4 regions of the Aeromonas sp. R6-2 genome follow, and region 1 is predicted to be linked to each of the others. Evidence: riboswitches for the same ligand, from Rfam matches in the RefSeq annotation. Region 1 holds a riboswitch; each other region holds the start of a gene.
The links. Region 1 has a riboswitch for cyclic di-GMP ahead of AB5Y48_RS02495 (glycosyl hydrolase family 18 protein). Riboswitches for the same ligand answer to the same signal wherever they lie in the genome.
Positions count from the first base shown of each region.

Region 2: it holds a riboswitch for cyclic di-GMP, as region 1 does, so the genes downstream of both, AB5Y48_RS17205 (fimbrial protein) here and AB5Y48_RS02495 (glycosyl hydrolase family 18 protein) in region 1, are expected to answer to the same signal.
Region 3: it holds a riboswitch for cyclic di-GMP, as region 1 does, so the genes downstream of both, AB5Y48_RS19355 (sigma-54 dependent transcriptional regulator) here and AB5Y48_RS02495 (glycosyl hydrolase family 18 protein) in region 1, are expected to answer to the same signal.
Region 4: it holds a riboswitch for cyclic di-GMP, as region 1 does, so the genes downstream of both, AB5Y48_RS15380 (glycosyl hydrolase family 18 protein) here and AB5Y48_RS02495 (glycosyl hydrolase family 18 protein) in region 1, are expected to answer to the same signal.

Region 1 is NZ_JBFODE010000015.1:16,709-24,108, reverse strand. Features, by position in the region: gene AB5Y48_RS02500 (PAS domain-containing hybrid sensor histidine kinase/response regulator) at 1-2,373, shown strand, start outside; cyclic di-GMP riboswitch class I at 2,579-2,666, shown strand; gene AB5Y48_RS02495 (glycosyl hydrolase family 18 protein) at 2,988-5,585, shown strand; gene AB5Y48_RS02490 (M66 family metalloprotease) at 5,655-7,400, shown strand, end outside.
Region 2 is NZ_JBFODE010000063.1:139,847-147,246, forward strand. Features, by position in the region: gene AB5Y48_RS17190 (triacylglycerol lipase) at 1-32, opposite strand, end outside; partial or broken gene AB5Y48_RS17195 (vancomycin high temperature exclusion protein) at 168-866, opposite strand; gene AB5Y48_RS17200 (collagenase) at 969-3,701, opposite strand; gene AB5Y48_RS17205 (fimbrial protein) at 3,945-4,235, opposite strand; cyclic di-GMP riboswitch class I at 4,322-4,408, opposite strand; gene AB5Y48_RS17210 (fimbrial protein) at 4,956-5,489, shown strand; gene AB5Y48_RS17215 (hypothetical protein) at 5,563-5,889, shown strand; gene AB5Y48_RS17220 (fimbria/pilus outer membrane usher protein) at 5,950-7,400, shown strand, end outside.
Region 3 is NZ_JBFODE010000072.1:55,054-62,453, reverse strand. Features, by position in the region: gene flhB (flagellar biosynthesis protein FlhB) at 1-133, shown strand, start outside; gene lfhA (lateral flagellar biosynthesis protein LfhA) at 137-2,212, shown strand; cyclic di-GMP riboswitch class I at 2,413-2,502, shown strand; gene AB5Y48_RS19355 (sigma-54 dependent transcriptional regulator) at 2,613-3,989, shown strand; gene AB5Y48_RS19350 (flagellar hook-basal body complex protein FliE) at 4,000-4,326, shown strand; gene fliF (flagellar basal-body MS-ring/collar protein FliF) at 4,408-6,075, shown strand; gene fliGL (lateral flagellar motor switch protein FliGL) at 6,068-7,096, shown strand; gene AB5Y48_RS19335 (FliH/SctL family protein) at 7,107-7,400, shown strand, end outside.
Region 4 is NZ_JBFODE010000057.1:15,992-23,391, forward strand. Features, by position in the region: gene AB5Y48_RS15370 (arylesterase) at 1-316, shown strand, start outside; gene AB5Y48_RS15375 (chemotaxis protein CheV) at 346-1,284, opposite strand; gene AB5Y48_RS15380 (glycosyl hydrolase family 18 protein) at 1,429-4,482, opposite strand; cyclic di-GMP riboswitch class I at 4,593-4,679, opposite strand; gene AB5Y48_RS15385 (ExeM/NucH family extracellular endonuclease) at 4,961-7,117, shown strand; tRNA gene AB5Y48_RS15390 (tRNA-Ala) at 7,212-7,287, opposite strand; tRNA gene AB5Y48_RS15395 (tRNA-Ala) at 7,355-7,400, opposite strand, start outside.

The DNA.
Region 1 (7,400 bases):
CTGCGCCGCTATTGGCAGCGACGCCAGGACGATCGGCTCGGTCGCCTGCTGCTGCGGGTGCGCCGGGCCGCCATCCTGCTCATCCTGCTGGCCGCCTGGGGGCTCTACCTCTGGCTCGGGGAGATGACCAGTCTCTCGGGGATCGGCTTTCTCTCCTTCGGGGCGGTCGCCCAGTTTGCGCCGGCCCTGCTGCTCGGTCTCTACTGGCGTCGTGGCAATCGCAAGGGGGTCTACCTGGGGTTGATCCCCGGCCTGACCCTCTGGCTGCTGACCCTGCTGCACGAGAGCGGCATGCTGGCCGGCTCCCCCCTGGCGAGCCTGTTGGCACCGCCGGATCTGCCCTGGCTGCGGGAGGTGAGCGTCACCGCCTGGTGCCTGCTGCTGAGCCTGCTGCTCAACCTCGCCGGCTATGTGGCCGGGTCACTGCTGGCCAGGCCCGCAGTGAGCGAGCGGCTGCAGGCAGCCAACTTCGTCGGCAAGCCGAGCCGGGACACCTCGGCCCTCTATCAGGCCCGGGTGACGGTGAAGGAGCTGGAGATGCTGGCCACCCGCTTCCTCGGACCGAGCCGGGTCAAGCGTGCCTTCGGCCGCTTTGCCGCCGAACGCGGCGGCACCCTGGCCCCGCACATGCAGGCCACTCCCGAGCTTATCGTGCATACGGAGCGGCTACTGGCCGGGGTGTTTGGCACCTCGTCGGCACGCTTGGTGCTCGCCTCCGCCCTGCAGGGGCACAACATGCAGCTCGAGGAGATCGCCACCATCGTCGATGAGGCTTCGGATCTGCTGCGTTTCAACCGGGATCTGCTGCAGGGGGCCATCGAGCACATAGGCCAGGGGATCTCGGTGGTGGACAGGGAGCTCAAGCTGGTGGCCTGGAACCGTCGCTACGTCGAGCTGTTCAGTTATCCTCCAGGTCTCATCCAGGCGGGGCGTCCCATCGAAGAGATCATTCGCCACAACGCCAGTCAGGGGCTGTGCGGCCCCGGGGAGATCGAGGCCCAGGTGGCGCGGCGGGTGGCCCACATGCGCAGCGGCAGCCGCCACGTCTCCGCCAGGGAGCGCCCGGATGGCCGGGTTATCGAGATGCAGGGCAACCCCATGCCGGGGGGCGGCTTCGTCATGACCTTCACCGACATCACCCCGTTTCGCGAGGCGGAACGGGTGCTGCGTGAGGCCAACGAGCTGCTCGAGGCCCGGGTCGCCGAGCGCACCCGCGAGCTCTCGGCGCTCAACACTCAGCTGTTGGCGGTCAACCAGCAGGTGGAGCGGGCCAACCACTCCAAGAGCCGTTTTCTCGCCGCGGTGAGCCACGATCTCACCCAACCCCTCAATGCCGCCAAGTTGTTTGCGTCGGCCCTGCGCGAGCAGCTGCCACCGGGTGAGCCGGCGCACCTGGCCGAGCGCATCGACACGGCCCTGGAGGCGGCCGAGGATCTCATCTCGGACTTGCTCGATATCTCCCGCCTCGAGGCCGGCAAGTTCAAGGCGCGCAAGAGCGACTTTCTCCTGGCCGGGGTGCTGGAGACCCTCCAGGCGGAGTTCGGAGTGCTGGCCAAGGCGGGCGGGATGGACCTCACTGTGGTGCCCTGCTCCCTGACGGTTCACTCGGACGCCAGGCTGCTGCGCCGGGTGCTGCAGAACTTCCTCACCAACGCCTTTCGCTACAACCCGGGGGGCAAGGTGTTGCTCGGCTGTCGCCGGGTCGGCGATCGAGTGCGCATCGAGGTATGGGACAACGGCCCCGGCATACCGCAAGAGAAGCAGAGCGAGATCTTCGAGGAGTTTCTGCGCCTCGACCACTCCCGCACCGCTATGGAGCAGGGGCTTGGACTCGGGCTGGCTATCGCCCGTGGCATCGCCACCGTGCTGGGCCATCAGATAGGGATGCGCAGCTGGCCCGGGCGTGGCTCAGTCTTCTCCCTCACCCTGGCCTGCGTCGCCCCCCTCGGGGTCAGCCTCAGGCCGAGTATGCCTGTGGCCGCCAGCGACTCACTGCTGGCGGGGTGCCGGGTGATCTGCATCGACAACGAGCCGGAGATCCTGCTGGCCATGGAGTCCCTGTTGCGCCGCTGGGGATGCGAGGTGCGCTGTGTGGCGGATGCCGAGGGGGCCAGCAACGCCGTGGAGAGCGGGTTTGTGCCGGATCTGGTGCTCTCCGATTACCACCTGGATCGCGGACAGAGTGGTCTGCAGGCGCTGGAGCGGTTGCGGCTTCTTCATGGTGAGCCGATCCGCGGCATCATCATCAGCGCCGATCGTAACCCGGATCTGCTGCGCCGTATCCGGGAGCAGGGCCACGGTTATGTGAGCAAGCCGGTCAAACCTCTCAAGCTGCGAGCCCTGATGAACAGCCTGCTTGGCGACGTGGCGTGACGCAGCTCCCATTATTCATCACCGAATAGAAGTGGCTTGTTGCAGTGGAAACGGGGGAGTTAGCCCCCCATTGGGGGATGTTTATCGTCCGTTTCCCGTAACAGGACCACTTTGAATACTTATCACCTGTCATTTTTACTAGGTGGCCTTTCTTCCTGCTCCCCCCCTATATTTGGTATGCGATTTATTTTCGTCGCGAAACAAGTTGTGTTAAGGGCAAACCGGTCGAAAGGTCGGGACGCAAAGCCTCCGGTCTAAGGGTCTGAAAGACCTAAGATAGCGGGGCCTCCACGGGTTGTTGGGCCGCCTTTGCCAAGGGGTAGCCCGTACCTGTCCGTTGCGTTCACCTGTTCGGCTATTACCGGGGTAGCGCCTCCTCTGGCACTGCTCCCGGTGCAACCTCTCCCGATGATGTATCGGGCGATGACCAAAAAAACGACACAATTTCGAAAGCAGCGGTATCGCCGGGTGCCTATAACAGGCACACCTCGATGCCAACGGCTTGCTGCAATGCTGCTCTGATCATCTGGCCTTGCCCTGGGTCCGATGGCTCGGCGGTGATACACCCTCGTGCCAAGCGGGGGAAAACTCCATAACAAACAGGGATTTTCACTATGCTAAGTCCAAAACTCACACCGCTGGCCCTGCTGGTCGGCACCCTGGCGGCGACCACTGCGCATGCGGCGGCACCGGGTAAACCCACCATAGGTTGGGGTGAGACCAAATTCGCCATCATCGAGGTGGATCAGGCTGCCACCGCCTACAACAAGCTGGTCAAGGTCAAAGACGCTGCCGATGTCAGCGTGAGCTGGAACCTCTGGAGTGGCGATGTCGGCCAGACTGCCAAGGTGTTGCTCGATGGCAAGGAGGTGTGGTCCGGTCCGGCTGCGGCCTCCGGCACGGCCACCTTCAAGGTGAGCAAAGGGGGGCGTTACCAGATGCAGGTGGCCCTCTGTAATGGGGATGGCTGCACCCTCTCAGACGCCAAGGAGATAGTGGTGGCCGACACCGACGGCAGCCACCTCAAACCCCTCAAGGCGCCGCTGCAGGAGAACAACAAGCCCTACGTCAACAAGTCGGGCAAGGTGGTGGGCGCCTACTACGTGGAGTGGGGTGTCTATGGTCGCAAATTTACCGTCGACAAGATCCCGGCCCAAAACCTCACCCATATCCTCTACGGTTTCACCCCCATCTGCGGTGGTAACGGCATCAATGACAGCCTCAAGGCCATCGAGGGGAGCTTCGAGGCGTTGCAGCGTGCCTGTGCCGGTCGTGAAGATTTCAAGGTGGCCATGCACGATCCCTGGGCCGCCATCCAGATGCCCCAGAGCGGCCTGACCGCCTATGACGAGCCCTACAAGGGGAACTTCGGTGCCCTGATGGCGCTCAAACAGGCCTACCCGGATCTCAAGATTCTCCCCTCCGTGGGCGGCTGGACCCTCTCCGACCCCTTCTATTTCCTCGGTGACAAGAGCAAGCGCGACACCTTCGTCGCCTCGGTGAAAGAGTTCCTGCAGACCTGGAAGTTCTTCGACGGGGTGGATATCGACTGGGAGTTCCCGGGTGGACAGGGGGCCAATCCCGGCCTGGGTGGGCCGAACGATGGCCAGACCTATGTGACCTTGATGAAAGAGCTGCGTGCCATGCTCGACGAGCTGGAGGCCCAGACCGGGCGCAAGTATGAGCTCACCTCGGCCATCAGTGCCGGTGGCGACAAGATCGCCAAGGTGGACTACAAGGCGGCCCAGCCCTACATGGATCACATCTTCCTGATGAGCTACGACTTCAACGGCGCCTGGAGCAATACCGAGTTGGGTCACCAGACCAACCTCTACGCGGCGAGCTGGGATCCGGCCACCAAGTACACCACCGACAAGGGGGTAAAGGCGATGCTGGATCAGGGGGTCGAGCCCGGCAAGCTGGTGGTGGGTGCCGCCATGTATGGTCGGGGCTGGACCGGGGTGAGTGGCTATCAGGCCGGCAACCCCTTCACCGGTACCGCCACCGGCCCGGTCAAGGGAACCTGGGAGAACGGCGTCGTGGATTATCGCGACATCGTCAACAACCGTATGGGCGCAGGCTGGGAGAAGGGGTATGACGAGATGGCCGAGGCCCCCTATCTGTTCAACGCCGGTACCGGCGATCTGATCAGCTTCGACAACGACCGCTCGGTCAAGGCCAAGGGACAGTACGTGCAGGCCAACCAGCTGGGTGGTCTGTTCGCCTGGGAGATCGACGCCGATAACGGCGACATCCTCAACGCCATGCACGAAGGGCTCGGCAATGGGGATGGTGGCACCACTCCGCCGGTCAACAAGCCGCCGGTGGCCAATGCCGGCAGCGATGTGAGCGCGACCGGCCCGACCGAGGTCATCCTCAACGGCAGCGCCTCTCACGATCCGGAAAATGGTGTGCTGACCTACAGCTGGAAGCAGCTCTCGGGCCCGCAAGCCTCTCTGCTCGACGCCAGTCAGGCCAAGGCCAGAGTGGTGCTCGACGGGGTCAGTTCCGACATCAATCTGGTGTTCGAACTGACCGTCACCGACGATCAGGGGCTCAAGGCCAGCGATCAGGTGGTGGTGACCAACAAGGCACCCCAGCCCAATCTGCCTCCCGTGGTCACTGTGCCGGCCAGCGCCAGCGTGGAGTCGGGCAAGCAGGTGACCATCCAGGCCAGCGCCAGCGATCCCAACGGGGACGCGCTCACCTATCAGTGGACGGTACCCGCCGGCCTCACCGCCACCGGGCAAACCGGTGCCACCCTGGTGGTCACAGGCCCGAGCGTTACCGCCGATACCCCCTATGATCTGACCCTGACCGTCTCCGACGGCGCGCTGGATACCAGCGTGGCGACGCGCCTGACCGTCAAGCCTGCCAGCACCGGGGGCGGTTGCCAGACCACTGACCCGGAGGCGGCCAACTGGCCTGCATGGCAGGGGAGCAAGACCTATAACGGCGGCGAGAAGGTGAGCCACAACCAGCTGGTGTGGCAGGCCAAGTATTGGACTCAGGGCAACGAGCCGAGCCGTACTGCCGACCAGTGGCAGTTGCTGAGCCAGGTACAGCTCGGTTGGGATGCCGGTGTCGCCTACAACGGCGGCGATCGGGTCAACCACAACGGCCGTCAGTGGAAGGCCCAGTACTGGACCCGCGGCAACGAGCCCGGCAAGCACGACGTCTGGCAAGACGTGGGAGCCGCCAGCTGTAACTAATCTTCGTGAATACCCGGGGCATGCCGTTGGTATGCCCCACTTCCCACCCCGTCAACAACGAGAACAACAATGCGTATCACACACACGACCAGGCTCATCATGGCGGCCCTGGCAGGCCTCTCTTTACCTGCTGCCGCCACCCCCCTTCTCTTCAACGACACCCGGGGGCCCAACGATCTGGTGGGCTCTCTGGCGGCCCGGGTGCAGTTTGCCCAGAGCCAGATTCTGCCCGCCCATCCCGGGGAGGGAGATCGTCAGCCCACCCTGACTGCGCTTCGCAAGAGTCTGCTGCTGGTGCAGCCACTCCAGTCCGACGGCGTGACGCCGATGCAACTCGAGGCCCGTAACGGGAGCGGCCAGCTGCTTGGCACCCTCTCTCTGGCGCCTCCCTCGGCCCTGCCCCGGACCGTCTATCACCTCTCCGGTGTGCCGGACGAGGGGGTGGACTTCACCCCGCCCCAGGGGGATCCGCTCATCATCAGCAGCAGTGCCGAGCTGGCCAGACTGGATGACAAGAGCGGCGCCTTCCTCGGGGAGAAGTTGGCGCAGAGCCCCCTGGTGGAGATCCGGACCGCAGACGGGCGCTGGGTACGCAACATCTACCTGCCCTTCGGGGAGCTGGAGGGCAAGATGGTGCGCATTCGTTCCGATGCGGGCTACAACTCGACCCTCTTCTATGGCGATCGCCAGGTGACCGTCTCCCGGGGTCAGACCCTGCAGTTCAAGTTCGTTAACGGCCAGTGGTTCCGGGAAGGAGAGCTGGAGAACAACCGAATCACCTATGCGCCGGATACCTGGAGCGGCGAGTTGCCCGCCGACTGGATAGTGCCGGGGCTCAGGCTCACCCTGCGTCAGGGGGCGCTCAGCGGTGAGCTGACCGACCTCAGGGTGGGGGCGCCCGGGGAGCTGCTGCTTCACACCATCGATATCGGCATGTTGACGACCCCGCGTGGTCGCTTCGACTTCGCCAGGGACCAAGAGGCGCAGCGGGAATATTTCCAGACCATTCCGGCCAGCCGGATGGTCGTCAGCCAGTATGCGCCCCTCTACCTGACCGAGGTCATGCTGCCCGACGGCACCCTGCTGACCGATGTGGATCCGAGTCAGGGGGGATGGCACACGGGCACCATGCGCCAGCGTATCGGCAAGGAGCTCATCTCCCACGGGATCGACAATGCCAACTACGGCATCAACAGCACGGCCGGCGAAGGGGAGGGGAGCCATCCCTTCGTGGTGGCCCAGCTGACGGCGCACAACAGCCGCGGCAACTATGTCAATGGGGTTCAGGTGCACGGGGGCTCGGGCGGGGGCGGCATCGTCACCCTGGATGCCTCCCTTGGCAACGAGTTCAGTCATGAGGTGGGGCACAACTTCGGTCTTGGCCACTATGTGGACGGCTTTCGTGGCTCGGTCCATCGCAGCGCCGATCAGATCAACTCCGCCTGGGGTTGGGACGGGGACAAGGGGCGCTTCATCCCCAACTTCTTCCCCACCCGCAGCGACCAGGCGGCCTGTCTGGACGGTGAGTGCCAACCGCCGTTCGACGGGCACACCTTTGGTTTTGATGCGATGGCCGGAGGCAAGCCCTTCTCGGGGGCCAACCGATTCACCCTCTACACCCCCAACTCGGCGGCCATCATACAGGGCTTCCTGGAGAGCAAGGCGGTGTTCGACGCCGCCTCCCCCACCGGTTTTAGCAAGTGGAACGCCGCAGAGGCCAGGATGGAGCCCTATCAGCACAGGGTCGAGGGTATCGAGAAGGTGGATGCCCCCATGAATGCCCTGACCGAGGCGGGTCTGGCCCCCTTGCTGGCC
Region 2 (7,400 bases), on a different contig from region 1:
AACAGGAGCAACAACATCAATTGACGGATCATGGACACCTCCTTGCGTTCATTGGGCCCCGTCATGGGGTCGGACCAGTATGAAGGCTCCGATTCGAACGACACTGTGCCCTGGATCACTCTTTAGGGCGGCCTGGCGTCAGGCCCCCCAAATGGTCAAGATTTGTGCTGGATACAGGGCTGAGGGGTTCCGATTGTGCTAAGGGGCAGGCAGGGGATGGGGGCGCCGATCTCGATGGGTTCACCGAGGAACTTGGGCTCTTTGTCCAGCACATAGAGATCGAGCAGGCTCATGAAGCGGGCGAAAATCTCCCGCACCCGGGTCTTGATCCCCTCGTTGGGGGCCACATCCGGGGCATTGAAGCCGATGGCCTCGATACCGAAGCGACGGGCGATAAAGATGGCGCGCTCGTTATGAAACTTTTGGGAGACTATGGTGTAGCTGCTCTGGCCAAAGACCTCTTTGGCGCGGACCACGGAGTCGAGGGTGCGAAAACCGGCGAAATCCATATAGATGGCCGAGGCGGGAATACCTGCCCTGATCAGGGCCCGGCGCATCAGGCGCGGCTCGTTGTACTGCACGGTGGCGTTGTCGCCGGAGACGATCAGGTAGTCTACCTTGCCGTTGTTATAGAGCTGGGCAGCAGCCTGGATGCGGTTGCTGAAGTAAGGATTGCGTCCTCCCCCCACCAGATACTTGGAGGTGCCGAGTACCACGGCGACCCGGTTGTAGGGGAGATCATCCACCCTGTCATAGGTGAGGCGCCCGGCCTTGGAGACTCGCCACTCCCCATAGGTCAGCAGCAGCAGGCAGAGGGCCAGCAGCAGGCTGAGGGTGGCGAGCAGGATCAGGGCAAACTTCTTCATGTGCGACCGATCGGTTACGAAACAACAGGTGGGCATTCTATTACAACTGTCCGTCAGCGTCAGCGACGGGAAAAGAAGAGGCGGCCCGTGGCCGCCTCTCGCTTAGTGAGCCGAGTCGTTTGACTGGCACTCAGGGCTATTGCGGTTTGCCGCCCACCAGGGAATGAGCTGCCCATCGACCCAGTCGCGGTAGGCCTGGCTGTCGTTGGTAATCAGCTGCTCCATCACCCGCTCGTAGTCGGCCATCGCCTTGCTCCGATCGGCCTGGCGCAGGGCCCGGGCCATCGCCAGCCAGCTGTCGCGGCGTCCGGTCTCATTGAGGAAGCGGTGCACCGTATAGGACCAGGAGTAGACCATCTCGCTGCCGCTCTCGTAGTCGAGGTGCAGTATGGATTGCAGCGACGGGCGTTGTCCGGCCGGGCTCTGGGTGACGGCGTTGAGGCCGCGGGCGAAGCATTGCCCATGGGCAATGTACTCTGCCAACCCCTCGGCCCACCAGGTGGTGCGGTTGAGCGGGTAGTGGCCGAAGTTTCCATAGAGATTGAAACGGCCATCCAGATAGTGAACATACTCATGGCGCAGGTTCCACACCTGGAAGGCGGGGCGCTTCCACTGCGCCTCATAGGCGAAGAAGCGGGCCTGGTTGTCCTGACGGGCCGGCTCCCCCTCGATATAGATGCCGCCATTGTCCGTCGACACCCCATCAAACAGGGCACCGCCGTAACGGTTCCAATCATCGGAAGAGTCGAAGATTACCAGCTCGAGGGAGCGGTTGTTATCGTCGGCAACCGGTTGCCAACCTGTCTCCATCACCCGATGGAAACGCTGTTCCTCATCACCCAGCTCGCGGCAGATCTGCTCGGCCTGTGCCTGATCCAGATCCTGGGCACGCAGTGAGAGGGTCGGCGAGCAGGTGTGGCTGAACGGCAATATCTCCTCGACCCGGATGGGAGTGCAGTAGCCGGCCAAGGGGCCTTCGCTGCACGCCGCGGCGCTGCGATTGGTGTGACGCAGGTAGTAGGTCGAGAGGGTGAGCGAGACCTCTTCCAGCAGGCGGGCACTCTGGGCGCCGCCGGGCACCAGGCCGTGTCGGTTCAGCAGGGCGATCACATCCCGATCCAGACTGTCGCGATAGGCCTCACTGCCGCTGGCGTCCTGGTCCTGCATCATGCGGTAGAGGCGGGTGTAGGTATCGAGTATGTTATTGAATACAAACAAATCAGCCTGTCCATCCCGGCGCTTCCACAGGGCCAGCTCGCTCTCCCCCAGCGCCAGCATGGCACGGCGCAGAGCGGGCTCTTGCCCGATGAGGGCGGGGCCGAAGTCGGCATCGCGCGAGTGGGAGCTGGCATAGTCGATCAGATTGAGCAGCTCAAACAGCCCATCGGCCCACGGCTTGTGGCCATTGATGACGGCCGCATGCTGTACCGCGTAGTCGAGGGCGCGGATCAGTTGGGCCGGCATAGGGGTGGCAGCCTGACGGAAGGCCATTTGCCCGAGTTGCCCCTGTGCGGCGACGCTCCAGGCCTCCAGCACGGTGCCAGCCTCATCCTGCGGCTCATTCCCCAGCAGAGCCGGGTGGTTGAGCAGGGCGACCATCACCCGGGCCAGTGCGCGAGCGGTCTCGTTGCTCTCTCTGGCAACGCCACCGAAGTAGTTGTGGGCACGCACATAGTAGAGCAACTTGTCCATGGCGGGGTGAGTCGGCCGGTTGGCGTCCAGCAGGGCTTGCATTCCCCGAATGGCGGCCATCAGCTTGGCATCGTCGTGGCCATAGTTTGCCTGCCATGCAGGCTTGTCGGCGCCGCTCACGTCGGCGACCAGTCGTGCGGCCTCGGCGTCGAGGAGGTCCAGGTCCGGCTCTGTGGGTTCGGCGCAGGGAAGGCCATTGGCCTTGCGGCAGTCGAGCTGCTCCTCTGTGGTGGCCAGCACCAGAGGCTGGCTCAGGGTCTTGGCCTCTTGCCAGCTGTCACTTTCTGGCAGTGGCTGCCACTCGTTTTTGTCGGCTGGCATCATATAGCCGGTGTCATGCAGGGTGACATTGATCTGGCTGCCGATGGGCAGCAGCTGGCGGCAGGTGCGGACGGTGAGGGTGTTTCCCGCCTCTTCACGGGTCCTGGGCTCGCCACACTCCTCAATGGCCTGGGCCGGATCCGGTTGCCATTGATGCTGGCGCCACACATGCAGCTCGCGCACCATCTTGGCGGCGGTGCTCTCACTCTTGGGTGAGAGCCGATAGAAGATGTGATCGAGGCGACCATCCCGCTCACTGGGGCTCTCTTCCATCACCTGAAGCTGCTCCCATTGCCTGGGATCGTAGTGCCATTCGTCACTCGGGCAGCGCCCCTTGGCATCCAGCTGGCAGCGATCCAGCTCCACCTCTTCCTGACCCAGCGCGAGGGCTTGCGGCAGGGCGAGGCGATCGCCGCGCCACCCGGTCGGTGTGTCGGGGAGCGCACTCCATCCCGACGATGAGAGGCCGTAGCCGAAGTCCTGGCTCTCGGCCTGAATCAGGGTGCCGGCCTTGAGGCTCAATTCGCACAGCTGGGTGCGGATCCGCCACCCTTGCTCTATCCGGGTTTGCTTGTCACCACATTGGCGCTCGGCTTGTTGTTTGAGGCCGTCGATTTGCCAGCGATAGGTGCGGTAGATGTGCATCTGCTGCCAGCGGGCCGACGACGTAGTGGCCGTCAGGCGGAAGAGCTGGGTGCTCTGCGTCGATTCGAATTGGCGGGTCTCGGGGGCGCTGGCGCCATATTGGTGCCAGTCGGAGGGACTATAGGCTCCGGCGAGGGGCGCTGCGAGCAGGCAGAGGCTGCCGATCAGGGTTCGCACAGTGTAACTCCTTGAATGAGGTGGGAAGGAGTTGCACTCTATTTTGGCTTCAATTGGATCGCAATGGGGAAAAAGAAGAGAGGAAAGGGGTCAGACCCCTTACGAAACTGGTATCACCCCATCTCCTTGGGGTTATCGCCCCTCTCCCCATTCGGGTGGGAAGCAACAGGCGGAAATAAAAAACCTGACATGGATCACACCAGCCCTCCCTTTGGATAGAGAGGGGCTTCTGCCTCGTCACGATCAGAGGTAGCTCACCGTCACTATGGCCACATTGCTGTTCGTGGGGGAGACGCGATAGTCGATCTGGCTACTGATGGTTGCCAGTGAACCAGAGTGTTGCAGCATGGTCATATCCAGATCTTGCCGCTTGGCTCCTGAGTAGCAGGTAATGCTGTCACTGGTGATGGAGCAGGGCGCCTCGTTGATGTAACCGTTGAAGGTCACAGTGCCGTTATCGGCGTGGGCTGCAAAGGCTGCCATGGTGAGCAGGGAGAGTGAAACGGTGCGTTTCAGTGCGGTTTGGATATTCATAGTCTGTCCTTTTCGATACAAGTCGTTGTTCGAAAAGGGCAACGCAATCTGAAAGACAAAGAGATCAGAAGCACACTCGTCTTCCTAATGGCGGCTCCGCTGTCTTAGGTATTGCTACCCTTAGACCGGTGGCTTTGCGTCCCGACTTTTCAATCGGTTTGCCCTTTACATCATGTCTAGAGCATATCATCCCCATTTGAGAAATCAATTGAGCAATAAATGTGTGACTGTCCCGGAGTGAGTGCGCTCTGCTTCAGCTCTGGTGGATGAGGGAGCTACTTGCGGGGGAGGGAGGCATTTGGGTGTGCATTGAGCAATAACTCTAGTTGTTTCTGGTTTGTTGCCGGAGTGTTTTAATCCTGCTTTTCGTTCGCGATGTGTACAAATTGCGTGCGATGACAGTCAGGCTCCAGGCCGCAACAACAATGTTCATGATGTTTATATCATCTTGATTTTAAAGCGAATTTAAAAGAATCTCTATTAATTAAAATGTATTTGATACGCATCAAGGTGATGGATAACTTTGCCCCCGAGACGACGCTATGGGATGTCTTCGGCGGGCTTGGGGAGCGGTTTTCACTCCCCCTGTGTTGATGCCGATGACAGGTCGTTTCGCGGGGCTTGGCCCCAATACAGCCGTTCAAAATTTGGGTGGTGACTCCAGGCCACCCCTTTTTTTCGGCTTCGACACGTAAGTCATGAATAAAAAGGTATCAACGAATGAAAGCGAATAAGATTGTAGTTGCGATGGGTGTCCTGCTGATGGCTGGCGCTGCCTCTGCTGCAGGCCAGGGTTCCGGCAAGGTCACCTTCAATGGCGAAATCATCAATGCCCCCTGCTCCGTGGCTCCCGAGTCTGTTGACCAGGTCGTTGAAATGGGCCAAATCAGCACCAAGGAGCTGGTCAAGGGTGGCGAGTCCAACTCCAAGCCGTTTAGCATCAAGCTGGAAAACTGCGAGATCACCGAGGCCGATGATGCCGTCAAGGTGACCTTCAGCGGTGCCCAGGATCCGGTCGACAGCAGCCTGCTGGTGATCGGCGGCGGCCAGGCTGCCGGTGCCGGCATCAAGATGACCGCTCCGGGCGGCGCTCCGATCGTTCTGGGTACTCCGACTGCTGCCTACAAGCTGGTAAACGGTGACAACCAACTGGACTTCAGCGCCGTGCTGAAGGGCTATGAGGATCAAACCACCAACCCGCTGCAGGCTGGCGCCTTCACCGCGACCACCAACTTTACTCTGGCCTACGAGTAATTCTTTCTGACGTGTGATACCGGGTGCAGTGGCTTGGCCACTGCGCTTCACCCGTCATTACCGGAGTTGCGCCATGAAGATGACTCTTGTCACGCTGCTTGGTCTGCTGGCCTTGCCTCTGGCGGCCGAGGAGTTGAGCGGTACTGTGACAGAACCCGCCTGTGCCCTGATCCTGGAGCAGGTCAACCCGTCTGATCTGGTTCTGGGGGTGAGTGGCTGCCGCATCGATCAGAATGCCGGTGGTGTTTTCCCTTTTATGGTCAAGTTGCAGCGCAGAGACCCGCGGGGGGGGAATATCTCCGAATCTCCGAGAACGTCCCAGCATGAGCGTCGGCTCGAGGTTCACCTCGATGAGACATTCGAAGGCGATACGGCCCTGCTCGAAGTTCGATATTTGTAAGCCTTCCGGCTTGTGTAGATACCACGAAATGTGAGTCTTATTATGTGTTTAGAGTGATGTATGAGTCATTCAATATTAAGTTTTGTCACTGAGCACCAGCGAATTAAAGCGGCACTTTTGATCGGGGTGGCTGCGCTGTTGTTATTGGCAAAGAACGTATGTGCCGAGACTGAGTTTAATATTGATGCGCTCGATCTTGATGAACGGACCAAGATAGATCTCTCCCAGTTTGCCCAGGACGGGTATATCTTGCCGGGGGATTACTACCTCGAAATCGAGATCAACAAGAATAAGTTGCCCCTGCAGAAGGTACCTTTCTACGAACGGGAAGGTGCCGGTAGTGGAGGTGTCGCCTGCATCTCTCCCGAAGCGGTCGAGAAGATGGCGCTGACCGATGATGCCCGGACCAGGGTGGGCCGTTGGCATGACGGTGAGTGTGCCGATCTGTTGGCGCTGGACGGGGTCGTCATCTCCAACCGGATTGGGGAAGGGGTGCTGAGGATTGCCATGCCCCAGGCCTGGCTCAAGTACAGCGACCCCAACTGGATTCCTCCGGAGCAGTGGGAGCACGGGGTGACCGGCATGATGCTGGATTACAACCTCAACGTGCAGGCCACCGAGGGGCGCGATACGTCCAACGGCAGCGTCAGTAGTTATGGCACCCTGGGGTTCAACCATGGGGCATGGCGCCTGCGCGGGGATTATCAACTCGCCTCCTACTGGGGCAGCGACAGCCGCAGCAAAAACGAGTTGAACCGTATCTATGCCTTCCGCCCCCTGCCCTCAATGGCCGCCAAGCTGACTCTGGGTGAGCAACAGCTCAACTCCCAGATCATCGATGGTTTCCGCTACACCGGGATCAGCCTGGCCAATGACGAGCGGATGCTGCCTCCCAGCCTGCAGGGGTATGCCCCCGAGGTGAGCGGTATCGCCAAGACCAACGCCAAGGTCACCATCTCCCAGTCTGGCCGCATCATCTATGAGACCAATGTGCCGGCCGGTCCGTTTCGCATTCAGGATCTCGACAGCTCGACCCGGGGCCGTCTCGACGTGCGCGTCGAGGAGCAAGATGGCAGCGTCAGCACCTTTCAGGTGGATACCGCGACCATTCCCTATCTGACCCGCCCGGGTTATGTGCGCTATAACCTGGCAGTTGGCGCACCTTCCGAATCGAGCGACGACGTGCACAAGGTGGATGGGCCTGCCTTCGTGACCGGAGACTTCTCCTGGGGGGTGGCCAACTCCTGGTCTCTCTACGGAGGAACCCTGATCGGTGGCGAATATAACTTGTGGGGCCTGGGTATCGGCCGCGATCTCTATGCCCTGGGGGCCGTTTCGGCCGATATCAGCCAGTCTATCGCCAAGCTGCCCGGTCTCTCGACCAAGATTGGCCAGTCGTTTCGCCTGAACTATGCCAAGCAGTTCGACGAGTATGACAGTGCCATCACCTTCGCCGGCTATCGCTTCTCCCAGCACAATTTCATGACCATGTCCCAGTTCCTCAACAACAA
Region 3 (7,400 bases), on a different contig from region 1:
GCTCTACACCGCCGTCGCCTATGTACTGAACCATGTCCTGCAACTGCAGGCTTACCGGACCGGGCGTGGCAAGAAACCCGCCGCCCTGGCTCCGCTCTATGTTCCTCCCGAGCTGCGTCAACCAGAGAGGTAAGCCGTGAACTGGCGTGTTCTGACCCACTCCTATACAGGTATCCCACTCATGCTGCTGGCGGTGCTGGCCATGATGATCCTGCCCCTGCCGGGCTGGCTGCTGGATGCCCTGTTTACCTTCAACATCGTCCTGGCCGTGCTGGTGCTGCTGGTCTCGGTCTCGACGCGGCGCCCCCTCGACTTCTCGGTCTTCCCCACCGTCTTGCTGGTGGCGACCCTGATGCGGCTCTCCCTCAACGTGGCCTCGACCCGGGTGGTACTGCTCAACGGCCACGAGGGCAATGACGCCGCCGGTAAGGTGATCCAGGCCTTCGGTGAGGTGGTCATCGGCGGCAACTATGTGGTGGGCCTGGTGGTCTTCATCATCCTGATGATCATCAACTTCGTGGTCATCACCAAGGGGGGAGAGCGGATCTCCGAGGTATCGGCCCGCTTCACCTTGGATGCCCTGCCCGGCAAGCAGATGGCCATCGATGCGGATCTCAACGCCGGCATCATGGATCAGCATCAGGCGCGGGCCAGACGCCAGGAGATCGCCCGCGAGGCGGACTTCTACGGGGCGATGGACGGCGCCTCCAAGTTTGTGCGCGGGGACGCCATCGCCGGTCTCCTGGTGCTCATCATCAACCTGATCGGTGGTCTTTCCATCGGTATCTTCCAGCACGCACTGCCGGTGGCGGAAGCCTTCCAGCGCTATGCCCTGCTCACCATAGGTGACGGCCTGGTGGCCCAGATCCCCTCCCTGCTGATGTCCACCGCGGCGGCCATCATAGTGACCCGGGTCAATGACGAAGGGGAGATGACCGATCAGGTGGGCCAGCAGCTGCTCGCCTCACCCCGGGTCATCTATACCGGCGCGGCAGTGATGACCATACTCGGCCTGGTGCCCGGCATGCCGACCCTGGCCTTCCTGAGCTTCGCCGCCGTGCTGGCCTGGAGTGGCTGGCGGGTGAGCCGGCGTCAACCCGCCGCCCCCGAGCTGGAAGCGGCCGAGGAGATCGCCCGGCAGATGGATCTGCGCGAACCCCAGGGGCTGGAGTGGCAGGATCTGCCGGCCCTCGACAGTGTGGTGATCGAGCTGGGTTATCGTCTGGTCTCCCTGGCCGAGCAGGAGAAGGGGGCCGAGCTGCTCTCCCGGGTACGCGGCATTCGCAAGACCCTCTCCGAGCAATATGGCTTCCTGTTACCGGAGATCCGGGTGCGTGACAATCTGCAGCTACAGCCGGAGCAGTACAGCATCAAGCTGGCCGGCGTGGCCCTGGCCGGCGGCAGTGTGGATTGTCAGCGGCTGATGGCCATCGGCAGCAGCCAGACCTATGGAGCCCTGGACGGGGAGCTGACCCAGGATCCCGCCTTCGGCATGGAGGCGGTCTGGATCCTGCCCGATATCAAGGCCAAGGCCCTCAATCTGGGCTACTCGGTGGTCGACTCGGCCACCGTCATCGCCACCCACCTGAGCAAGTTGCTGCGGGAGCATCTGGACGAGCTGTTTGGTCACGACGAGGTGGGCAAGCTGGGGCAGCATCTGGCCACCCAGTCGCCGCGTCTCAATGAGGAGCTCAACCTGGCCCTGACCCAGATGCAGCAGCTGCGGGTCTATCGCCAGTTGCTGCGCGAGCAGGTGAGCCTGGTGGACATTCGCACCATAGCAACGACCCTGCTCGATTCGAGCGAGATCACCAAGGACCCGGTCCTGCTCGCCTCGGATGTGCGCTGTGCCCTCAAGCGCCAGCTGGTGCGCCAGGCCATCGGCCAACGGGACGTGCTGGCGACCTTCACCCTGGATGATCGCCTCGAGCAGACCCTGCTGGCCGCGCTCAGCCAGTCCCAGCAGCAGGGCAAGGTCTCCCTCGACAGCTTCCCCATCGATCCCCAACTGCTGGCCCAGCTGCAGCAGAACATGCCGCTGGTCAAGACCCAGCTGCAGCAGTTGGGGCATCCTCCCGTGCTGGTGGTGATGCCCCAGCTGCGTCCCTTGCTCTCCCGCTATGCCCGCTCCTTCTGCCGTGGGCTCAAGGTGCTCTCCTACAATGAAATCCCCGAAGAGTTGCGGGTTGATGTGGTGGGAACCCTGGGGTAAGGGTTGGGGAAAAGGGCTTCCTCACGGGGAAGCCCCAATTCCTGAACTGGACCTTGCACTCTCCTCAAAAGCCGATATGATCTGCGCCAAACGGTGACGCATAAGCCGTTAAAGACAAAATAATCAAAAGCTTAACAACTAGACGGCTGCTCTGTTAACACGCCGGTGTGCTATGCAGCACCTGCCGCAGAATGCTTGGTTGTTTGAAAAGGCAAACTGAACTGAAAGGTCAGGACGCAAAGCCTCCGGTCTAATAACGCGACAGCGTTGACGATAGCGGGGTTGCCAAGGATCAAGGACGGGTCGCCCTGTGGTGACATCGGGGCTGCATGAATACCGCCTCTCTCCTCTCTTTCGCGTGCTTCCTTTCGGTTCCCAACCTGTTGGGGTTTCCATTTTTATGCACGGTTACACGCATCATGGCGCACTCTTGCACAGTGAGCCCACTATCGCCGCTCACTCGTCCCTGCTCTGGATTGGCAGCGAGGAGGAGACCACCTTCACCGCCCCCGAGGTCACCAGGTTAGCCCGGGTCGGCTTTACCCATCTTCCCGATATCGACCAGGCGCTTGGCTGGTTATCTGCCCATTCCTGCGATCTCATCGTGCTCGATCTCACCTGCCAACCCGAGGTGTGTTGCCGGGAGATGAAGGCGCTGGTCGCCGCGCTCCCCAGCGGACGCCTCATGGTCGCCGCCAACGAGCGCCAGGGGGCTCTGGTGGCCGAGGCGATGCGCTGCGGCGCCGCCGATTACGTCATCAAGCCCTTCAGCGCGCGCCAACTGGCCGATGCCATTCAGGGCGCCCTCCTGATCGATCAGGGGGAGCCCAATCTCATCGCCGTCTCCCGCATCAGCCAGCAGCTGCTGCAACTTGCCCGCCGCGCCGCCAAGACCTCCGCCTCGGTGCTCATCGGGGGGGAGTCGGGGACCGGCAAGGAGTGTCTGGCCCGCTACATTCACGAGATGTCGGATCGTGCCGACAAGCCGTTTGTCGCCATCAACTGCGCCGCCATCCCCGAGTCGATGCTCGAATCGATCCTGTTTGGTCATGCCAAGGGGGCCTTCACCGGTGCCGTCACCGCCCAGCCCGGCAAGTTCGAGGCGGCCAACGGTGGCACTCTGCTGCTCGACGAGATCTCCGAGCTGCCCCTGCCCCTGCAGGCCAAGTTGCTGCGGGTGCTGCAGGAGCGCGAGGTGGAGCGGCTCGGCAGCCACCGCATCATCCCCCTGGACGTGCGCATCATCGCCGCCAGCAACCGGGACCTGCGCGAGCTGGTGGCTCGCGGCGAGTTTCGCGAGGATCTCTTCTATCGCCTCGATGTACTTCCTCTGGCCTGGCCTGCCCTGCGGGATCGCCCGGAGGATATTCTCCCCCTGGCCGAGCACTTCCTGGCCTGTCACGCGCCCCAGCCCGGTTACCGCTTCAGCCTGGAGGCCTCGCTGCTGCTGCAGACCTATCGCTGGCCCGGCAATGTGCGCGAGCTGGAGAATGTGATTCAGCGGGCTCTCATTATGGCGCGAGGATTGCATATTCAGCCCGCCGATCTGATGTTGCCCGGTGTCGTCGCGAGCGAGACCGAGTCGGTCGTCGTAGACGGACTCACCGAGACCCGCCGTCAGGCCGAATTCCGTTATGTGCTGGAGACCCTGCGTCGCTTCGAGGGCCATCGGGCGCGTACCGCCGAGGCATTGGGGATGACCACCCGCGCCTTGCGTTACAAGCTGGCGGCCATGCGTGAGCAGGGCATCGACATAGACCTGCAGATCCAACAATGAGGAAGTGCCCGTGAAGATCGAGATGATGACCTCCCAGGTCGCCCTGCTGAACCGGATGCAGGAGATGGAGCGAATTGCCACCCAGCCCGGGCTGCCCTTATCCGGTGTCGACACCGATCTCTCCTTTGGTCACGCCATGCGTGATGTGGTCAACCGGGTCAACGCCCAGCAGAATCTCTCCTCACGCATGATGACCGCCGTCGACACGGGGCAGAGCGACGATCTGGTGGGGGCCATGGTGGCCAGCCAGAAGGCGGGCCTCAGCTTCTCAGCCCTGATGCAGGTGCGTAACAAGCTGATGACCGGGTTCGACGACATCATGCGCATGCCGCTCTGAGGGTGATTCATGAGTGAAGTGGTAAACAACATGCCTGCCACCGGGCAGGAGCTCGATCTGCGTCAGCGCCTGGAGCAGGGGCTGAAGAAGTGGCGCAGACTCTCTCGCGACAACAAGTCGGTGCTGGCCATCGCCCTGCTGGCGGCCATCGTCGCCGGCACCATCGTCATCATCCTCTGGACCTCGAGCCAGAACTACGTCCCCCTCTACGGCAAGCAGGAGCTCTACGACACCGCCAACATCATGGAGCTGCTCGAGAAGGAGCAGGTGCCGTTCCGCCTCGAGAAGAGCTCGGGGCAGGTCTTGGTGCCGGAGAGCCAGCTGGCCCAGGTGCGGATGGCCCTGGCCGCCCGAGGGGTACGGGCCGCCATGCCGGCCGGCCTGGAAGGGCTCGGCAATGTGACGGGTCTGGGCACCAGCGAATTTATGGAAGGGGTGCGCTACCGTCATGCCCTCGAGGGAGAGCTGGCGCGCACCATCATCGCCCTGGATGCGGTGCGCAGTGCCCGGGTCCACCTGGCCATCCCCAAGCGCACCCTCTTCGTGGGGCGCGACGAGGAGAAGCCCACCGCTTCGGTCATGCTCGATCTCATCCCCGGCCAGACTCTGGATGCGGGCCAGGTGGAGGCGATCACCAACCTGGTCGCCGGCAGTATCCCCGGCATGAAGCCGGGGGCCGTCTCCGTGGTCGATCAGACCGGTCAGCTGCTCACCAGCGAAAACGGGGACAAGATGGTCTTCGGCAAGCTGAGCGTCCAGCAGATGGACTATGTGCGCAAGCTGGAGCAGTACATCCGCCAGCGGGCCAACGACATGCTGCTCCCCATGCTGGGCAGCAACAACTACCGGGTTCAGGTCGCCGCCGACGTCAACTTCAGCGCGGTGGAAGAGACCCAGGAGCAGATCGATCCCAACGGCGTGGTGACCCAGGAGAGCAGCAAGTTCGACAAGAGCGTCGACGCCCTCGCCATGGGGATCCCCGGCGCCCTCTCCAACCGACCGCCCGAGACCCAGGCCAACAAGCAGCCGGCACAAGGGAGTGAGCAGCAGGCACGCAGCAACGACTCGCGCAGCGAGCGCAGTGAACTCACCAAGAGCTATCAGAACAGCCGCTCCGTGACCCATACCCGCTATCAGCAGGGGCGTCTCGAGAAGCTCAATGTCTCTGTGCTGCTCAACAGCCAGGTCGCCCCCAAGGAGGGGTGGAACGAGACCCAGCTCGAGCAGATCCGCCAGATGGTGGAGCGGGCGGTGGGCTTCGATGCCCCGCGTGGGGATGCCATCAGCCTGCAGAGCTTCCCCTTCAGCCAGGAGGTGCTGGTGGCACCGCCTGAATCCACCTGGTGGGAATCGCCGGCTTGGCAAAACTCCCTGCGCTATCTGGTGGGGGGGCTGCTGGGTCTGGTGCTGGTCATCTTCGGCATCCGTCCCCTGGTCAAGCATCTGGTGCGCATTCACCATCCCGAGCCCGTCGTGGATGACGAGCAGGACGACGAGTCGGCCGAGCAGGCCACCGGGGCCATCGCCCACCAGCGTCGGGTTGCCGACGAGCTCGAGGCCCAGCCCATGGCTCATGGCCTGATCCGCCACGAAGGAGAGAGCGCCGCCCTGAGCGAGCTGGATCTCGCCGCCCTGCCGGAGCCGGGCTCCGAGCTCGAGGTGCAACTGCGCCATCTGCAGTTGCTGGTAGACAAGGATACGGATCGGGTCGCCGAGGTGATCAAGGCATGGGTGAGTGGCGATGAATAACATGAACTTCAATCAGGCGGCGGTCGATATCGACATCGATAACCTCGAGAAGGCCGCCATCCTGCTGCTCAGCATGGGAACCGAAGCCGCCGCCAAGGTGATGCAGAAGCTCTCCCGCGACGAGGTGCAGCGTCTCATCGGACGGATGGCCAGCATGCCGAGCGTCAGTGCCAACGAGGCGCGCTGGACCCTGCAGCAGTTCTTCTACGACTACCGTGAGCACAGCGGTATCGGCAGTGCCTCGCGGGAGTATCTGGAGCAGACCCTGGATCTGGCCCTGGGCCAGCGCCTTGCCCGCAGCCTGCTCGACAGCCTGTACGGGGATTCGGTAAGCCAGGATATTCAGCGTCTGCAGTGGGTACCGGCCGAGGTGCTGGCCCGCTTCTTCCGCAACGAACACCCCCAGATGCAGGCGGTGCTGCTCGCCTTCCTGCCGCCCCAAACCGCTTCGGCGGTGCTCGATGCCCTGCCGGCTCCCCTGCACGACGATCTGCTGCTGCGGGTCGCCAACCTCACCTCGGTGAGTGAACACGTGCTGGGTGAGCTGCGTCTGACCCTGGATCGCTGCCTCACCTTCGTGGCGGAGCAGTCCGGCGCCAAGGTCAACGGGGTCAAGCAGGCGGCCGACATCCTCAACCGCTATCAGGGCAACAAGGAGGCGATGCTGGGGCAGCTGCGCGAGTTCGACCTCGACATGGCCAAGGAGATCGAGAAGAACATGTTCGACTTCGCCACCCTGCGCCGCCAGTCCGACGAGACACTGCAGCGGCTGGTGCAGGAGCTGCCGCCCGAGTTGCTGGCGGTGGCCCTCAAGGGGGCCGAAGAGCCCCTGCGCAAGGCGGTGCTCTCCTCCATGCCCAAGCGGATGGCCCAGGCGCTCGAGGCCCAGATCCAGGATCAGGGGTCGGTCTCCCTGCGCAAGGTGGAGCAGGCCCGCGAAGAGGTGATGCAGCTGGTTCGCGAGCTGATGGAGCAGGGCGAGATCGAGTATCAGCTCTTCGAAGAGCCGACGGTGAGCTGAGGAGGGCGGCATGAGTCACAGGTTGCGCAAGCTGGCCCCCGGGGCGACCCGCCTCTATCGCTTCCCCCCGTTGCAGGGGGAGGGAGAGGAGCAGAGTCAGCAGGCCCAGTTCGAGTTCGGCTACCGGCAAGGGGTCGAGCAGGGGCTGGAGCAGGGCTATCAGGATGGCCTGACCCAGGGACGCCAGAGCGGTCATCAGGAGGGGCATCAGCAGGGATTCCAGGCGGGATACCAGCAAGGGGTCGAGCAGGGGCGTGCCGAGGGGCAGGCCCGCTTCGACGAGGCGCTGCGGCCCTTTCCGGCC
Region 4 (7,400 bases), on a different contig from region 1:
AAGGGGATTTCCACCCCCCGTCACCGAGCGCAATCTGAAGGGGCTCATCGATGGCAGCCAACAGGCCGGCGCCAGGGTCATACTGACCCAGATCCGCCTTCCTCCCAACTATGGCGCCCGTTATACCCAACAGTTCGAGCGGCTCTATCCCACCCTTGCCCAAGAGTACAAGCTGCCCCTGCTCCCCTTCTTCCTCGATGAAATAGCATTGCGCCCTGAACTCATGATGAACGACGGCATCCACCCCAAGGCCGAAGCGCAGCCCAGGATCCGCGATCAGGTCGCCGATTTTCTCGCACCACTGCTGGTGCAATAAGACGAAGGGGGCCTGATGGCCCCCTGATGTCACATCAGCTGACGCAATCGTTCCTGGGCGACCTGAACCAGAAGATCAGGCTGGAACTTGGAGATGAAGCGATCGCAGCCCACCTTCTTGACCATGGCCTCGTTGAAGCTGCCGCTCAAGGAGGTATTGAGGGTGATGAAGAGATCGGACATGCGGGGATCGGCCCGCACCTCGGCGGTGAGGCGGTAGCCATCCATCTCGGGCATCTCGGCATCGGTGATCATCAACAGGATCTCGTCGGTCACCTTCTTGCCACCGTCACACCACCCCTTGAGCAGATCGAGCGCCTGTCGTCCATCCTGACACTCGATCACCTGCAGCCCCAGCTGACTGAGGGTATCGCGCACCTGAGCCCGTGCCGTGCTCGAGTCGTCGACGATAAGCACCTTGCGACCGTTCATCTCGGGCAGGATCTCCCGATCCAGCACCTCTTCGGAGATGGTGACGTCATAGGTAAGGATCTCGGCCAGCACCTTCTCCACATCGATGATCTCGACGATCTGCTCCTTGTCCCCCTCGTGGACCCGCGTGATGGCGGTGAGGTAGTTGGAGCGGCCTGCGGTACGTGGTGGCGGCAGTATGTCTTTCCAGGTCATGTTGACGATATGGGCCACCTGACCGACCAGAAAACCCTGCACGGTGCGGTTGTATTCTGTGATGATGAGGTTGGACTCCTTGTCGCTCTGCATGGGGCGCAGACCGATGGCACCACGCAGATTGATGACTGGAATCGAGGTGCCACGGATATTGGCGACCCCGCAGATATTGTGGTGAGAGCCCGGCATCTTGTTGAGAGGGGGAAGCTTGACCACTTCACGCACCTTGAAGACATTGATGGCAAACATCTGGTGAGAGCCCAGCCGAAACATAAGCAGCTCCAGTCGGTTTTCCCCAACCAGTTGAGTTCGCTGATCCACTGAATCCAATATGCTTGCCATACAATCACTTCCATCCGAGCTCATGACAGTCTCTAGTATAGAGTCCCAGACGCACGAAAGTCAGACGCTTTTTCCATCACCCCCCTTATCCATGGTGAAAAAAAGGCGGGGAGTCACTCCCCGCCTATCTATTTGATTTAACAATTAATAAGTGCAGACCTGCTTCCAACTGCCGTCACCGGCCTTGGGCTCGGTGCTGGTATACCAGTTGGCCTGCCAGACCGCCTTGTTGTGGTTCAGTCGATCACCTGTGTTGGCGTGGCTGGGTTTGCCATCCCAGCTCAACTGGGGCCAGTTGGGGTAGACATTGTAGCTGGCCGGATCGATGCTCTGGCTGCTACAGCTGGTACCACCCGGGTTTTCACCGCCACCGCCCCCCTGGATCACCGCCTCCGGCAGGGTCGGGAAGTCGCTCTTGAGGCCGATCGTCTGGCTGCCGTTCACGATGCGCATCCCGCTGGGAACACCGGCGGCAGGCAGGTAGTAAGTCATCGCAACCTCTACCGTGCTCCCCGGGGTCCACGCCTTCCAACTCGGCAGTGTCATGGCCACCTTGTGGAAGTCCTTCTCATTGACGATGCCGTCCGAGTTCTGGTTGCCACCGCTCTCGACCACTTTCAGCCCCATACCGCTCTGGTCGGTGATGGTATCCGAGGTGGAGGTGGGCACCAGGAACTCGATGCGGGCGCCGCCCGGTATGGTCTGGGTCGAGTGGTTGGTGAGCGTCAGGGTCGGGTTGATGGGGTAGTTGGAATCCCCCTCCTTGAAGCCCGCCAGGCTGACACCGATGTCGAGCTGGGCACTCGGTACCGGCAGATCGTTCTGACGAGTGTTGTAGGGAGCCGCCTGGGCAAACTTCTCATAGGCGAGGGTGGTCAGGGTATCCCCAATCACGTACTCCTTCTTGGCCGGGTCGAAGGCATAGTCACCGGCCATCTCCCAGAACATGACCCCACCCAGGCCCTGCTTGACGATGTAGTCGAGCTTGTGACCCATGGACTGCTCATCTTCGGTGGAGAGGAATACCTTCTTCTGCTCGTTCCACAGCCAGGGCACCTTGGCCTTGTCGTCGAAGTAGCGAACATACTGGCCCTGGATCAGATCCTGGGGATCGTTCGGGTCAAGCCCCCATGCCTGCCCATAACTGGGCATACCGGTAATGCCGAGACTGGCCGCGTTCTCCAGGTTCTTGGCGTGCCACATAGGCACGGCACCCGCCCCTATCTCCTGACCGTTCTTGTCGAGATCGTGCCAAATGTTGTCGATACCCACGGCACCGTTACCACAGGGGATGTTGCCGCCACCGGTACCGGGTTGGCACTGGTTCTGGCTCGGCAGGGCCGCCTTGCCACCCAGGCCATGGGTACCACCTGTCACGCCCTGCCAACCACGGGTGTAGTAAGGCACGCCGACGTTGATCTTGCCGGCAGCCAAAGCGCCACGGAAATAGTGGGCTGCCCAGGCAGCGTTGAGATAACCGATGCCCCCAAACTCTTTCTGGGTGTAGACCCCCCAGTGAGCCAATTCGGAGTCCTGCTTGTTATCAAACAGGGCGGCATTGTGGTCGACGAAGTGGTTCCAGGCACCGTGGAAGTCATAGGTCATCAGGTTGACGTAATCCAGATACTGAGTGACCTGGAAGTTCTCCATCCCTCGCAGCAGATAGGCCGACGCCGGTGAGGCGATGGTGAGCATATACTTGCGCCCGTCCTCGGTGCCTGCTGCGTCCAGCTTCTCGCGCAGGGTCTGCATCAGCACCTTGTAATTACCGAACAACTTGGCGCGGCACTGGTTGGAGAGGGGGAAGTCATTCGGGTTGCCAGCATCCTTCATGGAAGTGGGGTACTCATAGTCGATGTCGACCCCGTCAAACCCATACTGGCGAATGAAGTTCACCGCCGAGTCGGAAAAAGCAGTGATCCCCGCCGTATTGACGGTGCAGTCCCCCTTGGTGGTAGCCGTGTAGAAACCACGAGTATCGGCCCAGCCGCCGACCGAGATGAGGGTCTTCACGTCCGGATACTGTTTCTTGTATTTGGAGAGCAGGTTGAAGTGGCCTTGATAGGCGAATTCGGGATCCATCTCGGCGCCCGGTACTCCCTCCCAGGTCATCTTGGTGGCCGAGTCATCGACCTTGATAAGGTGGCTCTGCTCATCGACCGATGCGAATGCGTAGTTGATATGGGTGATCTTGCTCCAGGGAATGTCGCTCACCAGATATGAAGGAAGGCCGTTCTTGCCGGTGCGCCAGGAGGTGAAGTAGCCGATCACCCGACGGGCGTGATCGTCCCCCATGCATTCGTAACCATCCGGGCGATAGACCTGACGAATGTCGCAAGATAAGTTGCCACCGCTCGGGGGGGGCGCCGCCTCCTCAACACTGACGGCCACAGCAGCAGACTCGCCGGTCAGACTGGTCTGGTCGGTCGCGACCAGCTTGAGAGATGCACTGCCCTTGGCATCCGGAGTCCAGTTCACCTGCCAGGGGGCGGCATTGTCCTCGCCCACCTTCTTGCCGTCCGCAAACAGCTCGACCCTGGCCACATCGTTATTGGCATCGGTCACGTTGCCGGTCACCGCGACGCTGCGCCCCAGAGTCACCCTGGCGCCGGCGGCAGGGCTGGCAATGGCCACCCTGGGTGCTTCGGGAGCGACCACAGCGGCCACATTGAAGCTGCTGTCGCTCTCGGCCAGCACCTTGCCATCCTTGTCCAGGGCTCGCGCCTTGAGGGCATGACTACCACTCCCTACCGCCTTCCAGACCGCCCCCCACGGGGTGGCCGCGGCGCTAGCCACCAGGGTGCCATCGATCAGATAGTCAACCTTGGCCACGTCTGTGCTGGTTCCGCTCAGGGTGACGGCAAGAGCAACATCGGTGCCCTCGTTAACGGAACTTCCCGCTGCCGGTGAGCTGACGCTCAGCTCGAGGGCGGGAGGCAGACCCCCATCGCTAAAGAGCACCCAGGCATCGCTCCAGTTGACGCCGACACCCGGTTCATAGTGATAGGGCGAGGCACCACACCAACCCGAGTAGGGAAACTCCTTGCACTGGTAGAGGGCTCCGACATTGCTGACGACATCACCGGCGCCATAGCTCTTGCCGGCCTCATAGGGGGGATAGGCTGCCTGCGCCCAGGCGGGCAGAAATGCCACGGCGACCAACGCCGCCAGGCGGGTAGGGACAAAGTGGTTTTGCATTTTTTCTTCCTTGTTGCTTGGCATGGTTATCCAAGGCAAGGACAGACGCGGCAGGTCCACGCAGAGGCAGACAACTGGCATTGGACAGTGCCACTGCACCCGATGAGATCCTGGGAGGCCCCGCTACCCTGGGTCAGATGACCGGTAGGCCGGAAGCTTTGCGTCCCGATCTTTCGATCGGTTTGCCCTTAACCTGGGTTCCGTCAGGAACGAGTCGAGTATAGAAATTGCCCACCTCGCCGACAATCTTTATTCGCGACAAGAAACAACTTATCACTGCCGAGTTCATTCGAACCCCAATGCGTTTCACATTAAAAATCAGAGTGTTGGCTTCATCATAAAACAGATATACGGCCATAAACCCGATCGCAAAAGTGTGCAGCCCATCACTGGTCAGAGCTGGTAGTCATGTGACAATTCGCGCCCCCGCTCCGGCGGGGCTACGGAACTGCATAGAAAAAAATTAAAGGAAATCATCATGCAAGCAACTCGAACCCTGCTCTCACTGGCGGTGGGGCTGGCCCTGGCCGCCCCTGGCGTTCAGGCCGCCTATGTCTGCCCAAGCGATGCACAGCTGACCACCATCCCCACCCTGCAAGGCAGCGATAACAGCAGCCCCCAGGCGACCACGCCCACTGCCAACGGCGCCATCAGTCCCGGCACCTTCCACGTCAAGGGCATCGTCACCACGCTGGGCCAGAGCCTGACCAAGGGCTTCTACCTGACCGATCCTGTGGGTGATGGCAACCCGGCCACCTCGGATGGCATCTTCGTCTACCTCAGCGACAAGAGCTTTGCCAGCAAGTATCCCTACATCAAACCGGGTGCCGAGCTCTGCCTGGAGGCCCAGGTTGAGGAGTACTACGGTGGCACCCAGCTCAAGCTCAAGTTTGACGGCACCACTCCCCGTATTCAGGAGCTGGCCCAAGGCAAGAGTGTGCCGACCCCGGTTCTGCAGATAAATGAAGGGGAGAGCCTGACCCAAGCCCTCAATCGCCATGAGGGAATGCGGGTTCGCCTCGACAGCAGCAGCGATCTGCACCTGACCCGCAACTTCAGCTTCGACTACAAGGTCTATCGCAACAACGTAGAGCTCTCCCACAAGGCACCGCTCATCAAGCCCACCCAGTTGCACGTGGCCAGCGGCGCCGATGCCGTGACCCTGGCTGCCAAGAATGGTGCCAACCGTCTGGTGATCGAATCCGATTACAAGGCGCCGAATGGGGTACTTCCCTGGTTCCCGGCTCTGGATGCGGATCAGGGCTATCTGCGTATCGGCGATCAGCTCGATGGTCTGGAAGGGGTCGTTGTCTACAACAAGAACGCCTTCCGCCTGGTCGTACCGAACGATGTCACCCTGACCGCAGGTAACCTGCTGCGTAGCCAGGGAGAGGACCGCCAGAGCGCACCGGCCCGCACTCCCGGCAGCGACCTGCGAGTCGGCAGCTTTAACGTGCTCAACTACTTCACCAGCCACTCCAGCATTGGCGGCGATCTCAACGTCCTGTGCAAGGATCAAGCGGATGCCGACAATGCCAAGGGTTGCAACCGCGGAGCCAAGACCCAGGCCGAGTTCGAGAAGCAGCGCACCAAGATAGCCAATGCCATCACAGAGATGGACGCAGACCTGCTCGGTCTGATGGAGATGGAAAACAACGGCTTTGGTGACAACTCAGCCATCCATAATCTGGTCAGTCGCCTCAATGAACAGCAGAAGGATGCGAGCAAGCACTATGCCTATGTTCGCCTGCCTGCCGCCCTGCTGACCGGTGAGAAATTCTTCGGTGGCGATGCCATCATGGTGGCCATGCTCTATCGTCCGGCCAAGCTGACCCCGGCGGGGGATGCCGCCGTCATCAAGATGCCGGAGCAGCGTTACACCGTCGGTGGCGTCGCCAAGAGCGCCGGCCAGCGCGACTCCCTGGTACAGAGCTTCACGGTTGCGGGCAGCAAGGATCCCCTGACTCTGGTGGTCAACCACCTCAAGTCCAAGGGCTCGGGTTGCTATGAGAATGGTGATGGCAAGACAGAGCCTGCCGATCTGCAGGGCAAGTGCACCGAGTTCCGCGTCACCGCCGCCAAGGTACTGGGCGAAGCGGTCAGCAAGCTGCCTGGCCAGGTACTGCTGGTGGGGGACTTCAACTCCTACGCCAAAGAGGATCCGATCCGCGTCCTGACCGACTACCAGCCGGCCAGCAGCGAGCGCAAGATAGTCTCGGCTTCTCACACCTTTATTGGCGAGCAACCCTACGAGCAGTTGGGACGCGAGATCACCAAGAGCTATGGTCTCGTCGATCTCAACGTCAAGTTCAACAAGGAGAAGGCCATCTCCTACAGCTATGATGGCGAGCTGGGTACCCTGGACTATGCGCTGGGCAATCCGGCACTGGTGAGCAAGGTAGCCGGCGTGGCCGACTGGCATATCAACTCGTTCGAAAGCAACCTGTTCGAGTACGGAACTCAGTACACGGGCTCGTTGGCAAAATCGGACAACCCTTTCAGCGCTTCTGACCACGACCCCATCATCGTCGACCTGAAGCTGGAAGAGGCCAAACAGCCCCAGAGCAGTGGTGGTGGCAGCATCGGCTTTGGCCTGCTGGCCCTGTTGCCACTGGCCTTCTGGCGCCGCCGCTAAGGCACCAACACACAAGACCCGCCTGATGGCGGGTCTTTTTTGGGGCTGAACCGAGATAAAGAAAAAGGCCACCGCAATGCGGTGGCCTTCGATATGGTGGAGCTACGCGGGATCGAACCGCGGACCTCTTGCATGCCATGCAAGCGCTCTCCCAGCTGAGCTATAACCCCAAACTCTTTACTTTTTAGACAACCGAATCGGGTGTTCGACTGTCTTCGACGCATTGCGTCTGAATAATGGTGGAGCTACGCGGGATCGAACCGCGGACCTCTTGCATGCCATG